Regions from separate parts of the Bifidobacterium sp. FKU genome, predicted to be linked through region 2. Evidence: riboswitches for the same ligand, from Rfam matches in the RefSeq annotation. Region 2 holds a riboswitch; the other holds the start of a gene.

Region 1 (7,380 bases), 450 kb from region 2:
CCGCCCGTTTGGCCGAAGGATAGCGATAGGTCAGATGCGAGACGCGAATAATGGGGTCCGTCATATCACCGATGCCATCGGAGAGCAGCGGCAGTTCGGAGCCGTCTTCGCGCTCCCGCTGGCGGGGGCTGTCGTTCGTAGGACGACTGGGGGCGGCTTCTGTGCCGATGCCACCCTCGGTCTCGCTTTGCGAGACAGCCTCCGCCAGCGGGGGTCGATTATCGACGGCTGCAGTGACACCAACGATTCGCCCGGCCTCCATGCGCACGATGCGATCGGCATGAACGGTCTCATCCGGATGATGCGTGACATGCACGATTGTGGTGCCGCGCGCCTGCAAATCATCCAAAATGCGCATAACTTCGGCGCGTGCGGATTCGTCCAGCATGGCGGTCGGCTCATCCAATACCAGCATCGCCGGGTTCATGGCCAGCATGCCGGCGATGGCGGCGCGTTGCTGCTGCCCCCCGCTCATACGGGTCGGGTCGGACTGGCGTAAGTTCGCCAACCCCACGGCCTGCAATGAATCAACGATACGCTCGCCGATGAGCCCGCGCTCCAGCCCGAGATTCTCCGGGCCAAAAGCCACGTCATCCTCCAACACGGTGGTGACCAGCTGATCCTCGGGATTCTGAAACACCATACCGATGCCGCGGCGGGCAGCGCGATAGGCGTCGGCATTCGGGCCGGCTGCGTACACGCGCTGTTCCAGTAGCGTCACTTCGCCACCGTCCGGCGCGGTCAATCCCGCAATCAGACGGGCCAACGTGGACTTGCCCGATCCATTCGGACCGACCAAGCATAGGCGCTCGCCGGCATGGACCGTGAGCGAAACGCCATCCAAAGCCCATGAGGTGCCGCGGTCATAGCTGAAACGAATGTCCTTGAGTACGGCGGCGGGGGAGGCAGGCTCGGCAGAATCGTGGAACTCGTCGGCGTCGAAGGAATGGGGTGCAACGGTCATGAGACAGTAATCCGTAACTGATAGGCGAAAACGCAGAATCCCGGCAAAGGCCGGAGTTCTGCGTTCTTGTTCTTTGAGCGGTCGTTGAGTGGTCGTTAGTCGTGGCGGGCATAGGCCCGTCTCAGGCCAGTCACTGCTGCTTGGACAGCAGGTTGGAGACCGGCTTGTAGATCAGGAAGGTGATCACGGCGTGAATCGCCATCTTAGCCACGTTGAACGGCAGCAGAATCGGCAGAATCATCGCGGCCACAGCCTGGTAGGTCATGTGCGCGTAAATCGGCGTGACGATGAGGTTGCCCACCAGCGCCACCACGATGGCCAGCACCGCACCCACCAGAATGCCGATGGCGGCACCCTTGCGCGTACGGATCTTACGGTAGATGAACGCGGCCGGCACAGACAGGAACAGCGCCACCAGCACAGCCATCAGCGAACCCCACGGGTCGGCGAACATGTGCGGCACAAAGCCGAGCACAGACACGATTGCGGCGGCGGCCGGACCATACGCAAAGCCGGCGATCAGGCAGACGATGCCGGACGGGTCGTACTTCAGCCAAGTGACCGGCGTAATCGGGAATTCAATGAAGCTGGTGACCATCGCCAGCGCCACGAACAGCGCATACATGGCGATACGGCGCGTGGACCAGCGGCCGGAATCGGCCACGCCAGTGGTGTGTGAGCCAAGTTTGGCGTTGGTGCTGGCGGTGGACGCGCTGGCCGAACCCTCGGCCTCGGGCGCCACAGAACGAACAACTTGCATGCGGATACGCGAAGATACGCTCATAATGAGCCCTCGTTTCTTTCATCCGGACTATACCGTTGGCTCCGGAATCTCACCGGATCAGCCGCTTGCGCGGGTCGCGGGCTTCCCGCCATCCCCGTTATGAAACCCGGGGCACAGGTTACCGCCAGTAAGGAATTGCACCTTCCCTGAAACTGACAGGCTTATTCATACGCCATGCGCCGGACGTACGCAACCCGCGTTTCACTGTGCAGAAATTCGTCTTGTGCCGGTCAAGTGCAACAATGGGAGCCATGGCTGAAGTGAAGAAACCCAACAACACCATCGACAAGCTTGCCCTGATCGTCACCACCTACAAACGTCAGCAGCTGCTCGAGGTACTGTTCGATTCGATTCTGGCGCTTGAGCAGGCACCGTGGCGCATCGTCATCGTGGACAATGAGCAGTCCGATCAGACGGCGGACATGGTCGCTGCGTTTGCCGGCAAGGTGACCGGCCAATGGGGCACCACCGTGGCCGACCAGTCCGGCAACGAAGAACGTGTGGTCTATGCGCCGCAGACCGAGAACCTGGGTGGTGCGGGCGGTTTCTCCGCCGGCGTGGCCAAAGCCTACGAGCTGGGTGCCGCATGGTTCTGGGTGATGGACGACGATGTGGCCGTGCTGCCGGACGCCATTGCCAAGCTGTCCAAGTGGACCGACAGGCACGAGGTGATTCAGGGATCCCGATTCGATTACGATGGCGGCCCGTTCTACTGGCAGTACGACTTCATTGTGCCGCTGGGCATTCCGAACCCGATTGCGCCCGCCGCATTTGGCCCGGCCGGGTATCGAGTGATGGACACGCTGTGCTTCGAAGGCGGCCTGTTCAACCGCCGTGTGGTCACGGAAATCGGTCTGCCGGACCCGCGCTTCTTCATCTACTGGGATGACACGATGTATGGCTACCGCGCCAGCAAGGTCACCAACCCGATTGTGGTGCCCGACGTGATCCTGCGCCGTACGCGCGAAATCGGCAATTGGGATATCGCCGGTGTGCGCCAGCTCAACTCCACATCCGACATGAACCGGTATCACATCATGCGCAACCGCGGATACATGGCCCGGTACTTCATGACCTATGGTGACTTCCGCCCGCTGGTGTTTGGACTGGGTACCGTGCTCACCGCGGCCAAGGAAGTCATTCGCCTGGTGATGGTGGATCGCGAGCACCTCAAGACCGGTTTGGTGCAGATTGCCAAGGGCTGGTGGGACTCGCGCAAGCTGATGCACGACCCCACCTGGAAGCCCATGCCGTCGCTTGAGTGACGGCCATGCCCCGGCCCGTCCGGCGCGTCCGCGTGATGGTCGCGTTAGACTTGGGCGAAATCGTGGATCGATGACATATAAGGAAAGGAAGTCAACGATGATTGAGACCGCACAGGCTTTTGGCGTCGACATCGGAGGATCCGGCATCAAGGCCGCGCCCGTCGACCTCACCAAGGGCGATTTCGCCGAGCCGCGATTGAAGATTCTCACTCCTGAGGTCTCCACTCCTCAGGCCGTGGCCAAAATCGTCAAGCAGCAGCTCGACCACTTCGAAGTGCCTGAATCCGCACCCGTTGGCATCGCCTTCCCCGCGCCGATCAAGCCCGGCCAGAAGCTCGACTTCATGGCCAACCTCGACCAGTCTTGGATTGGCGTGGACGTTACTGAGGTGTTCTCCGAAGCCTGCGGCCGCCCGGTCGTCGTGGTGAACGACGCCGACGCCGCCGGCCTGGCCGAAGTCCAGTTCGGTGCCGCCAAGGGCCAGGATGGTCTGGTCATCGCCACCACACTGGGCACCGGCATCGGCACCGCCTTGATCTACAACGGCGCGCTCATCCCGAACACCGAACTCGGACACATCATCCTGAGCGCCAAGCATCTGGACGCCGAGAAGTATGCCTCCTCCGCGATTCGCGAGAACGAGGAACTGGGCTACAAGAAGTGGGCCAAGCGTCTGACCAAGTACTACGGCCTTATGGAGAAGTACTTCAACCCGGACCTGTTCACCGTCGGCGGCGGCGTGAGCCGTCAGAGCGAAAAGTTCCTGCCGTACGTGGATATCAAGACCCCGATTGTGCCCGCCAAGCTGCGTAACCAGGCCGGCATCGTCGGTGCCGCCTACTATGCCAGCACCAAGCAGCAGTGAGCTGAGTTATTTCTGCTGGCGCAGGAGCCGTATTGACCATATGTAAGGCCGTCCAAGTATTTCGGGCGGCCTTTTTTAATGAGTAATTCGTTCATTAGGTCGATTATGTGTTCATTAGGTCACTCCCATTCCAAACCTGAATTGCAATGGGCTCGGAATGGCGGCGTTTCAAGCATCAACAATTGTGAGGCTCGACTAGCAGTGACCTAATGAGCGCGAAAATGACCTAATGAATGTAGCTAGGCCGTTATTCGATGTGGATTGAAGTCATAGTATGTCTGACGACTCCGCTGCCGTGCCGCACGATTGTCGTAGTGCTGGATGCTGGTGGATATGAGGCCTCGATATACCTGGCTCGGCAGGGGTGGTTCTATCGTGGGAGGGTATGAGCGTGCATTTCTCTTCTCGTGTGGATATTTCTGCGCCGAATCCCATTGCGGCGGCCGAGGCGACAGCCAAGGCAAACGGCATCGCACTCAGCAAACTCAACGATTCCAATCCGACCCGCCACGGGCTGGCACCCGAATTGGTGCCGAGCATGTATACGGCCGACCCGCGTGGACCGCGTGCGGCACGAGAAGCATTGGCCGCATTCCTCAATACGGCAAACGTGGTAGACGCAAGCAGCCCTCAGTCGGCTTCGCCCGCCGCCAGCGAGGGCGGGAACGAGCGCCATGCCGTTTTCGCCAATGCGAATACCGCCATCGAGGGCGTTGACCCGGACGCCCTGTACCTGCTGAGCTCCACGTCCGAGGCGTATTCATGGCTGATTAAGTTACTTTGCAACGCCGGCGACGCGGTGCTGGCACCCAAACCAGGCTATCCGCTGATCGAGTCGATTGCACGGCTTGAATGCGTCGACACGGTCGAATACCAGTTGCAATTCGACGGCTCCTGGTTCATCGACATCGCCGAACTCGAGCGGCTACTCAGCGAGCCCGGTGGCGAACGCATCAGAGCATTGGTGCTCATCAACCCGAACAATCCGACCGGTTCGTACGTAAAACCAACCGAGCGTGCACGTATCGTGACATTGTGCCGTGAACATGGCATCGCCCTTATCGCCGATGAAGTGTTCTTCGATTACTCTCTCGAACCTTTCCCCGACAACGCACGGCTTGCGGGGGAGCGCGGCGTGCTCACCTTCGCCCTAGACGGATTCTCCAAGATGCTGGCCGCGCCGCACGCCAAAGTCGGATGGATTCAGGTGTCCGGACCCGACGAGGACGTTGCCGAGGCCCAGCGTCGACTGGACGTCATCGCCGATGATTATCTGCCGATGAGTGACATCATCGCCGAACGGATTCCCGCATTGTTGAACGCCGCGCCCGCACAGACCAGACGGGTGGGGGAGCGCGTGCGCGATAATCTTGCCAAGCTGCATACGCTGCTCAATGCCGATCCCAACGGGCTGGTCAGCGTGCTACGGGCCGAAGGTGGTTGGAACGTGCTGCTACGAGTGCCCTCAGTCATCGATGAGAACGAAATGGTGTTGCGGCTGATTGACGAGCACCAGCTCACCGGACAGCCCGGCTACTTCTTCGACATGACCTCCAATGGATACCTGGCCGTTTCCCTGCTGCCCGAACCGGACGAATTCGAGCGTGGCATCCGCGCCGTGCTCAATACCGTCGCCGCTTTGCTGCGATAGGCCGGTGTTTGCCGGCACCGCACCTGTACTCCACGTACAATAGCGGCATGGGATTCTTGTTTAGACCGAAAGAACTGCCACGCCCGGCATCGCTGACGTTCACTTTGAATCAGGCCGGGCATACGTATGATGATGGGCACGTGGGACTTGCTCCCACGGACATCACCATCAGCGAGCGGCGGGTGGCCGTGATCGGACTGAACGGCGCAGGCAAATCCACATTGCTGGGTCTGCTGGACGGTTCGTTGAAGGCCAACACCGGCACGGTGACCATTGCGGGCGGTGAGGAACGTCTTGACCCGGCTGTGAAGAAGGACGCGAAGCGCATCGATAATCTGGTCGGCAAAGTTCGCCGCGAGGAGATTCCGAACAGTTTCTACCAAGCGGCGAATATTTCCGAGGCTGTTTCCGAAGCGCTGAAAAAGCACAAGGTGCCCGAGTCAGAACGTCATGCGCGCATCGGCAATCTGTTCGCGCATTTTGATCTGGCGCAGGTCTCCAAGGCCAAGGCCAGCGAACTGGATTCCGAGAAACGGCACCTGCTGGCCATTGCGGCCGCGCTGAGCTTTGAGCCGAGTGCGATTGTGGCGGATGAGCCGAGCAAGGGATTGGATGAGATTGGCACCGCGCATGTGGCCAAGGCGTTGTTCAGCTACAACAAGCAGGTGATTTTCGCCACGCATGACACGGATATGATCCGCCGGCCCGAATACGCCATCGACCGCGTACTGGTACTGGACGAGCACGCGGTCGTGTTTGACGGAGCGCCGGCTGAGGCTGTGGCGTTTTATGAGGATCTGATTCGCCGCCGATACGAGACTAGAGCATCGTGAACCATGCCTGAACCTGATGCCAGAGCGTCGGATCATTGACGATCATGGCGTCGTCGCGCGCCTGCACGAAGCAACCCAGCACGGCTATGCCCACGGTCCACAGGACGGCCAGCGTCATGACCCAGCGCATCAGCCAACGCCACGGGGTGACCCGGGCGATGCCATCGTCCGAAACGGCGTCGTTGGCACCCGCCAATGAACGTCCCGGCTCGCGCCCGTTGACCAGCCACAGTAGCCCCGGTATGGACGCCAGCGAGATCAGCCAGCCGAAATCGGCGGAATACCGCCATCCCAGACCGCCGACACGGCTGTCGAACACGATCAGCACCGCCGCCACGGCCAAGCAAGACATCAGCCATGGCCGCATGCCGTGCGTCTCCAATCTGCGTAGCAGGGGCAGCGCCAAAGCCATCACGGTCAGTGGCGTGGCCGTGAAAATCGCGCCGACCATCACCTCGTAATAGCCCCATTGCGGCATCGGGGCGGGAGAGCCCGCCAGCCACGGGAAACGATCCATGAAGCGCAGCGGCAGGAACAGGTAATACCAGATGTTGGCGGGCATATCCGCGGACGGGGTGGTATACCGGGTCATATCGGATACGGAGAACTGATACGCATTACCGAAATTGAACGGGGAATCGAACCGAACCATGTTCCACGCCATCAGAGGCGTCACGACGAGAATGGCGGGGATGATTACCGCAAGCGGCGCGCGCAACGCCTGCAACGGCTTGATACGGCGTGTGCGCAGACCGTTGCCCAGCGCGCGAATCTGCGGCCAGAACAGGGGGAACGCAAGCAATGCGGCCAAGGTGAACGTCGGTCGGCATCCAAAATTCGCCGCAATGCACAAGGCACCCAAGGCCAGTCGTGGCAGGGAGAGAGGCTTGGCATCGCCCGCCTGCCATCGGTCCGATGGTCTCAGCGGGCGGCGGGACGTGTCCGCGCCGAGCCATAGCCATAGTCCCAGCGACGTCAACGTCAGCGATGCGGCGAACGGTATCTGATAGAAGTTCGT
Region 2 (7,380 bases):
GGCTTCGGCGGCCCGGCTATGGGCGGCGGCAAGAAGAAGGGCAAGAACAAGAAGAAGGGCGGCAAGTCCGGCAATCCGATGAAGCGCGAGGCCGAGGAAAAGGCATTGCGCGACAAGCTGGCCGGCAAGTCCTCCGGTTCGACCGGCGGTTCCGCCTTCGCCAAGAAGCCACAGAACCCGGCCCTGCCCGCCGGCCTTGAGCAGATGATGGGCAACGTCGACGGTGGCACTGAACTGCCGCCGAACCTCGGCGGAGGCCTTGGCGGACTGTTCGGTCGCTGATCTCATAACTTGGCTCCCCTCGCAGAGGGGAGCCAAGTTATATCTCGGTTCAATTTGTATTTCGAAAGGAACTTCCATGACGACAATCCTCGGCGCGGTGGCAATCATCGCACTGTTATGGACGGCCTTAAGCGCGCTGCCCGCCGGTCTCGAGGCCCGCATGCCGCTTCCGTACATGATTGCCCTGACTCCGCTGTTGTGGGTTCCTTTGATGATTCTGGCCGCGGTCGCCGCATGGCAACATGAATGGACTGCGATGTCGTTGCTTATTATGGTCGCGCTGATTGCCAGCTCACAGCGCATCAGCTACTGGGGTACGTCAATCGACCCAGCCGGCAAACGCAGAGAATCCCACCGTGAAACAGCCCGTGAAACAACTTCGCCGACGCTGTCAAAAAGCCATAACAGCAATACATCGGGTACCTCAAACACTCCGAAGGAAGGGCCCGAAACAATCTCCGATGGGCACCGTGAAACAACGCGTGAAACACTCTCGCCCCAGTTCTCGGTTATGACGATGAATTGTCGATACGGACGCGCCGACGCCGCTGAAATCATTCGCAATATTCGCGAACGCAATATCAGCGTATTGGCCTTGCAGGAAGTCACCGACGACCTCATCACACGTCTTACCGAAGCCGACATCAACGAACTCCTCCCCTACCATCAGTTCGGAGACGCCAAAGAGACCGATAATGGCGGATTCAACGTGATCTATTCCCGCTACGAGCCGAGCGCAGCGGTGCCCAACGTGGTCTCCATCCCTGCCGCCGACGTTCCCGCCATCACCCTCAAAACCTCCGGTAATCGCACAGTGACGCTTTGTTCGGCTCACCCGAAATCGCCGATGCGCGGCTGCGCGGATTGGTCGGCCGGCATTCTGGGTCTGCGAGAACTCGCCCGTGCACAATCCGTCAGCAATCGCAATATCGTCGTCGTTATGGGCGATCTTAACTCGAGCACCGACCACCCGAGCTTCCGCGCGTTGCTCAAGTCCGGGTTCAAGGACGCAAGTCTGACTCAAGCCGCCGGCCCGAATCTCACCTTCCCGCGCTGGCTCAAGTGGCCGCGCATCGAACTGGACCATATCCTGTTCACCCAAGGGCTCAGGCCGTCCGGTGTGACGTCCTTCGAAGTGCCGGACACCGACCATCTGGCTTTGGCCGCAACGCTCACCCTGCGGTAGCGGGCGCGGCGATCGATCGGGCCTTGGCCGTGTGGCGCGAAGCGGGCGGGAACGTCTGGAAGACCCCCGCCCGCAGCCGGGTGGTTCGCCGTCAGAGGTCCATGGAGCGGATCAGATTCACCATTTCGATCGCGCCCTGCGCGCACTCGGAACCCTTGTTCCCCGCTTTGGTGCCGGCCCGTTCGATTGCCTGTTCGATGGAATCCGTCGTCAGCACGCCGAACAGCACCGGCACACCGGTGTCGAGGCTGGTCTGCGCGATTCCCTTCGAGACCTCGTTGCACACGTAATCGTAGTGGCTGGTGCTGCCCCGAATGACCGCGCCCAGGCAGATGATCGCATCGTAGCGCTTGCTCTTGGCCATCCTCGACGCGATCAGGGGTATCTCAAAGGCGCCCGGAACCCAGGCCACCGCTATGTCCTGTTCGCGGACATTCTCCCTTTTCAGGGTGTCCAGCGCCCCTGCCAGCAGTTTTGAGGTGATGAACTCGTTGAACCTCGCCACAACGATGCCTATCGTGATGTTTTCGGCTACCAGATCGCCTTCGAACGTGTGCATTTATTCCTCCTCCATGTTCAGGATATGTCCCATGCGGTTTTTCTTGGTTTTGAGATAGAAACTGTCGTAAGCATTGGCTTCGATTTCGATTGGTATTCTGTCGCGGATCTCCATTCCATAGTCTTCCAATTGATACACTTTGTCGGGATTGTTGGTCAGCAGGAGCATAGACCGTATCCCCAGATCCCTGAGAATCTGCGCTCCGATGTAGTACTCCCTCGCGTCACCGGGGAATCCCAACGCGAGATTGGCGTCGAGCGTGTCCATGCCCTCGTCCTGCAGACGGTAGGCCTTCAGCTTGTTGACCAGACCGATGCCCCGCCCTTCCTGACGCATGTACAGCAGCACGCCCGAACCATGCTCCGCGATCATCCTCATCGCCGCGTCCAACTGCTGACCGCAATCGCAACGCAACGAGCCGAAGACGTCACCGGTCAGACATTCCGAATGCACCCGGCATAACACATCGGTCCCATCGCCCAGATCCCCCATGACCAGCGCGACATGATGCTCGCCGTTCAACCTGTTCACATAGCAGTGCGCCGTGAATTCCCCGTATCGCGTGGGCATCGCCACGGTCGAGACGCATTCGACGAGCGTATCGTGCGCTTTCCTGTATTCCTGCAGTTCCTTGATGGTCAGGAGCGGGATCTGATGCTTCTGGGCGAACCGGGTCAGGTCGGGGGTCCTCATCATCCGGCCATCGTCGTCCATGATCTCGCAGCACAGGCCGCATTCGCGCAATCCCGCCAGCCGCATGAGGTCGATGGTCGCCTCCGTGTGCCCGTTCCGTTCCAGAACGCCGCCCTTCTTCGCCACCAGGGGGAACATGTGCCCCGGTCTGCGGAAATCGAGGGGTTCCACGTCATCGGAGACGCACATGCGAGCCGTCAATCCCCGCTCTTCGGCGGAGATGCCGGTCGTGGTGCCACGGTAATCGATGGACACCGTAAAAGCGGTTTCATGGTTATCGGTGTTGTGCTCGACCATGGGCGGAAGCATCAGCTTGTGGGCCAGTTGCTCGCTCATGGGCATGCAGATCAATCCCTTGGCGTGGGTTGCCATGAAATTGACGTTCCATGTGGTGGCCGACTGCGCGGCACAGATGAGATCCCCCTCGTTCTCCCGGTCCTCGTCATCGATGACCAGAACGAGTTTTCCTTCCCGCAGCGCCTGCAACGCCGCTTGCACCGACTGATGGTTCATGATTCATGCATCCTTTCTCAGAACCCGCACCGGGACAGCAGATCCTGCGTCAGTCCCGTCCGGGTCGTCATCATGTTCCGCACGTATTTTCCCAATACGTCGTTTTCGAGATTGACCACGCCGCCGACCCGTTTCTCGCCCAGCACCGTCTGCGCCAAGGTGTGCGGGATGATCGATACCGAGAAGTCCCTTCCCGTGACCTCCGCGACCGTCAGGCTGATGCCGTCGACGGCGATTGAGCCTTTCTCGACGATGCCTTCGAGTATCTCGTTTCGCGCCGCGATCCGGTACCACACGGCATTGCCTTCGCGTCGCACGGAGGATATGCTGCCCGTGCCGTCGATGTGCCCGGTGACGATATGGCCGCCGAACCTTCCGTTCACCGGCAGGGCCCGTTCCAGGTTGACGCCGCTCCCGTGGCGCAATACGCCAAGCGAGGTTCTGCGCCACGTCTCATTCATCACGTCGACGGTGAAGCGTCGCCGGTCGAAATCGACGACCGTCAGACAGATGCCGTTCACCGCCATGCTGTCGCCGATATGGAGGTCTTCCATAACGTTCGTGGCGTCGACCGACAGCGTGCAGTTGGTGGCGCTCCTCCGTATGTCCGCCACCGTTCCGACTTCCTCCACTATTCCCGTGAACATGAATACACCACCTCGCTTTCCACCAGATAATCCTCTCCCACCCGGGAGCAGGCGCGGGGCCGGAGCATGACGGCGTCGGAGGGCAGGGCGACCCCTTGGCCACCCACCGGGCTTTTCGCGGCGCCGCCGAATATCTTCGGCGCGATGTACACGTGCGCCTCATCGACGATCCGCTGTTCGAGGGCGCTCCAATTCATCGCGCTCCCGCCTTCCAGCAGCACGCTGTCCATCTGCATATCCCCCAGGCGCCGCACCACGTCCGCCAGATCGACGTGGTCGCCCTTCCTTCCGACGGCGAGTATTTCGCAGCCGTGCCGCCGGTAGTCCTCCGCCTTGCGTTCGTCATCGCAGGCGGTGGCGATATAGGTCCTGACGTCATTCGCCGTCTGCACGATCCGCGAGGTGAGGGGCGTCCTCAATCGCGTATCGCAGACGACGCGAACCGGGTTCCTTCCGTGTGCCATGCGGCATGTCAGCAACGGGTCGTCCTCGATCACCGTGTTCACCCCCACCATGACCGCCGCGACGGATCGACGGAGCTGATGGACCCGACGCCTCGACTCCTCGCCGCTGATCCACTGAGACCGATTGGTATGGGTCGCTATCTTCCCGTCCATCGTCATGGCGTATTTCATGATGACATACGGCGTATGCGTGGTGATGTATTTGCTGAACACCCGTATCAGATGCCGGCACTCGTCGGCCAGCACCCCCACATCGACCCGTATGCCGTGGTCTTCGAGCATGCGCACGCCCTTGCCGGACACCACGGGATTGCAGTCCAAGGTTCCGACGACGACCCTTGCGATGCCGCTTTCCACGATCGCCTCCGTGCATGGCGGCGTTTTGCCGTAATGGCAGCACGGCTCAAGCGTGACGTACAACGTCGCCCCGGCGGGCGACTGCGTGCAATGCCGCAACGCGTTCCTCTCGGCGTGCAATCCGCCGAACATCTCGTGATACCCCTGCCCGATGATCCGATCGTCCTTGACGATCACCGCGCCGACCATGGGATTGGGGTTCACGTATCCGGCCCCTCGCTTCGCCAGCTCGATCGCGAGTCCCATGTACCGCGCATCGTCCATGTACGCCTCCAAGCATGTTGCGCCCATACGCTATCCAAGGCATACAAAAGAAGGTTCATGCGAACACGAAAACGCCCTGAAATGATATGGCATCATTTCAGGGCGTACGACGAAGCATAAACGTACTTTCATCTTCTCTCATCCAGACTGTACTGTCGGCTTTGGAATCTCACCAAATCATGCCTTGCGGCTCGTGGGCTGTACCACCGGTAGGGAATCGCACCCTGCCCTGAAGATAGTTATTCGTTTTGCCCACGATTGTACTCGCCGACGCTCCCCCTGTCAACGGAAGCGGCCTCACGCAGCGCCCGGGCCTTCTGCATCGTCTCGTCGTACTCGAAGTCGAAATCGGATTCCACGGTGATGCCTCCGCCCACGCCGAGCGACGTCTCGCCTCCCTCCCGCACGATGGTGCGAATCACGACGTTGAAATCGCAATCGCCCGTATCGGAGAAATACCCGATGCTGCCCGTGTACAATCCCCGGGGCGCGCGTTCGAGCTCGTCGATGATCTGCATGGCGCGAACCTTCGGGGCGCCGGTGATCGAACCGGTGGGGAACGCGGCGCGAACCGCGTCCACGGCGCAACGATCCTTGCGCAGCGTCCCCTCGACGGTCGCGACGAGATGGAATACGGAAGGATACGTCTCGATGGCAAAGTCGGGGTCCGTGCCGACGGAACCCGGTTCGCAGACGATCGACAGGTCGTTGCGTTCGAGGTCCACGACCATCAGCAGTTCGCTGTGGTCCTTCTCGCTGCGGGCGAGTTCCTCGCGGTTCGCCCGATCCTCGTCCGGCGTGCCGCCGCGTGGCCGGGTTCCCTTGATGGGCCGCGTCACCACATGCCCCGAGCGAATCTCCATGAACCGTTCCATGCTCGAACAGCACACGTCGAGACCCGGTGCGCGCAGATAGGCGGAAAACGGGGCCGGGTTGTGGGTGCGCAGATAACGGTAGATGGCATAGGGGCTCTCGGACGTCTCCAGGCGCAGGCGCTGCGCCATGTTGACGACGTAGGCGTCGCCGGCGCGCAGATGGTCGACGAGACGGGCCAGGGCGTCGCCGTACCCGGCCCGCGTGAAATCGGAGGAGCATGGGGCGAGCGAACGTCGGCGCGCGGGATGAGGGGCGGGCGGGCATGAATCCACCAGGTCCTGCGCCCGTGTCAGGGCGTGGGCGGCCGTCATCGTCCGCCCCTGGCAGCAACAGAACAACGCCCGCGACCGGACGTCCTCGATGAGTAGCAGGTCGTAGAAGACCATGCTCGCCTCCGGTGTGGCCGCGACGGGATCGTGCCTGGTCGGCACGCCGCACGATTCGCGGCCGAAATCGTATCCCAGATACCCGATCGCGCCTCCCGTGAGGGGCAGACGCGGATCGCGCGCGCCATCGCAGGGTCCAAGCCGCTTCTTCACGACATCGAAGAAATCACCCTCCACGGCAACGCCGTCGACGAGGCATCCGCCCCGCCCATGTTCGATCACAAGATAGGGGAAGAGTCCCAGGATCGAGTAGCGCCCCTGCGCCCCCGGCATCGAGGAGTCCAGGAACGCGAAGCGTTCCTCGCCGCGCACGCACTCCACGATGTCGGCAAGCGGTCGGAACGTCCTGAGCTTGAACACCTGCGCGCTCACCGGAACTCCTTCGTCTGCGCCCGGGCCCGCGTCCGCGCCACCATGCGGGCGTAGGTGTCGTTCACGTCGCGCGACACGCTCCCCGGTTCGAATTCCACGCCGCCGATACCGGCCACGGGCATGGCACCCATCAGGGAGTTGGTGAGGAACACCTCGTCGGCCCGAAGCAGCTCATCGGGCATGATCGGGCGTTCGACGGCCCCCGTGAACCCGATCACGGCATGGCGCATGACCCCGGGCAGCAGACCGCAGGAGACGGGAGGCGTCACGACGTCTCCCCCGATGACGGCGAAGACATTGGAGACGGCCCCTTCGGCGACCTCGCCCCGCGTATTGAGGAACAACGGCTCGTCGACGGCGCGGCCGCGGGCGCGACGCTTCTCCATGATGTTTTCGGCATACGCCAGCGTCTTCATGCGCGCGAGGGGGGAGGATTCGTTCCTGCGCACATCGGCGAAGTCGCAGCGGAAGACGCGCTTCGCCCCCGGCGCGGCATACGGGTTGCGTCTCAACGAGACGACGCGGTTGCGCTCGGTGACCGTGAGCTTGAGGGCCGAATCGTCCGATACGCCGAGTCCGGCGCATGCGCGGAGCACCATCGTCTCCAGATCGGCGCGACGCGCCTCGATGCCGAGGTATCGCAACGTCTCACCCAAACGCGTCAGATGGTCGTCCAGAAACACGGGCGCGCCGCCGGATACCGCGATGGTCTCGAAGGCCCCCATGCCGAAGAAGAATCCGTCATCCGCATCCACACGCGCCCGGGCACCGGGGCCGATCA

The links. Region 2 has a riboswitch for FMN ahead of ribD (bifunctional diaminohydroxyphosphoribosylaminopyrimidine deaminase/5-amino-6-(5-phosphoribosylamino)uracil reductase RibD). Riboswitches for the same ligand answer to the same signal wherever they lie in the genome.
Region 1: linked by a shared signal. The riboswitch ahead of MMB48_RS03925 (ECF transporter S component) and the one ahead of ribD (bifunctional diaminohydroxyphosphoribosylaminopyrimidine deaminase/5-amino-6-(5-phosphoribosylamino)uracil reductase RibD) in region 2 are both predicted to bind FMN.

What each region holds. Positions count from the first base shown of each region.
Region 1 is NZ_CP092888.1:875,196-882,575, forward strand. It holds gene MMB48_RS03920 (energy-coupling factor transporter ATPase) at 1-964, opposite strand, end outside; gene MMB48_RS03925 (ECF transporter S component) at 1,095-1,748, opposite strand; FMN riboswitch at 1,755-1,906, opposite strand; gene MMB48_RS03930 (glycosyltransferase family 2 protein) at 1,991-3,013, shown strand; gene ppgK (polyphosphate--glucose phosphotransferase) at 3,111-3,878, shown strand; gene MMB48_RS03940 (pyridoxal phosphate-dependent aminotransferase) at 4,264-5,529, shown strand; gene MMB48_RS03945 (energy-coupling factor ABC transporter ATP-binding protein) at 5,577-6,362, shown strand; gene MMB48_RS03950 (hypothetical protein) at 6,349-7,380, opposite strand, start outside.
Region 2 is NZ_CP092888.1:422,766-430,145, reverse strand. It holds gene ffh (signal recognition particle protein) at 1-282, shown strand, start outside; gene MMB48_RS01970 (endonuclease/exonuclease/phosphatase family protein) at 359-1,468, shown strand; gene ribE (6,7-dimethyl-8-ribityllumazine synthase) at 1,560-2,027, opposite strand; gene MMB48_RS01960 (bifunctional 3,4-dihydroxy-2-butanone-4-phosphate synthase/GTP cyclohydrolase II) at 2,028-3,233, opposite strand; gene MMB48_RS01955 (riboflavin synthase) at 3,251-3,880, opposite strand; gene ribD (bifunctional diaminohydroxyphosphoribosylaminopyrimidine deaminase/5-amino-6-(5-phosphoribosylamino)uracil reductase RibD) at 3,865-4,992, opposite strand; FMN riboswitch at 5,092-5,206, opposite strand; gene pabB (aminodeoxychorismate synthase component I) at 5,205-6,599, opposite strand; gene MMB48_RS01940 (aminotransferase class IV) at 6,596-7,380, opposite strand, start outside.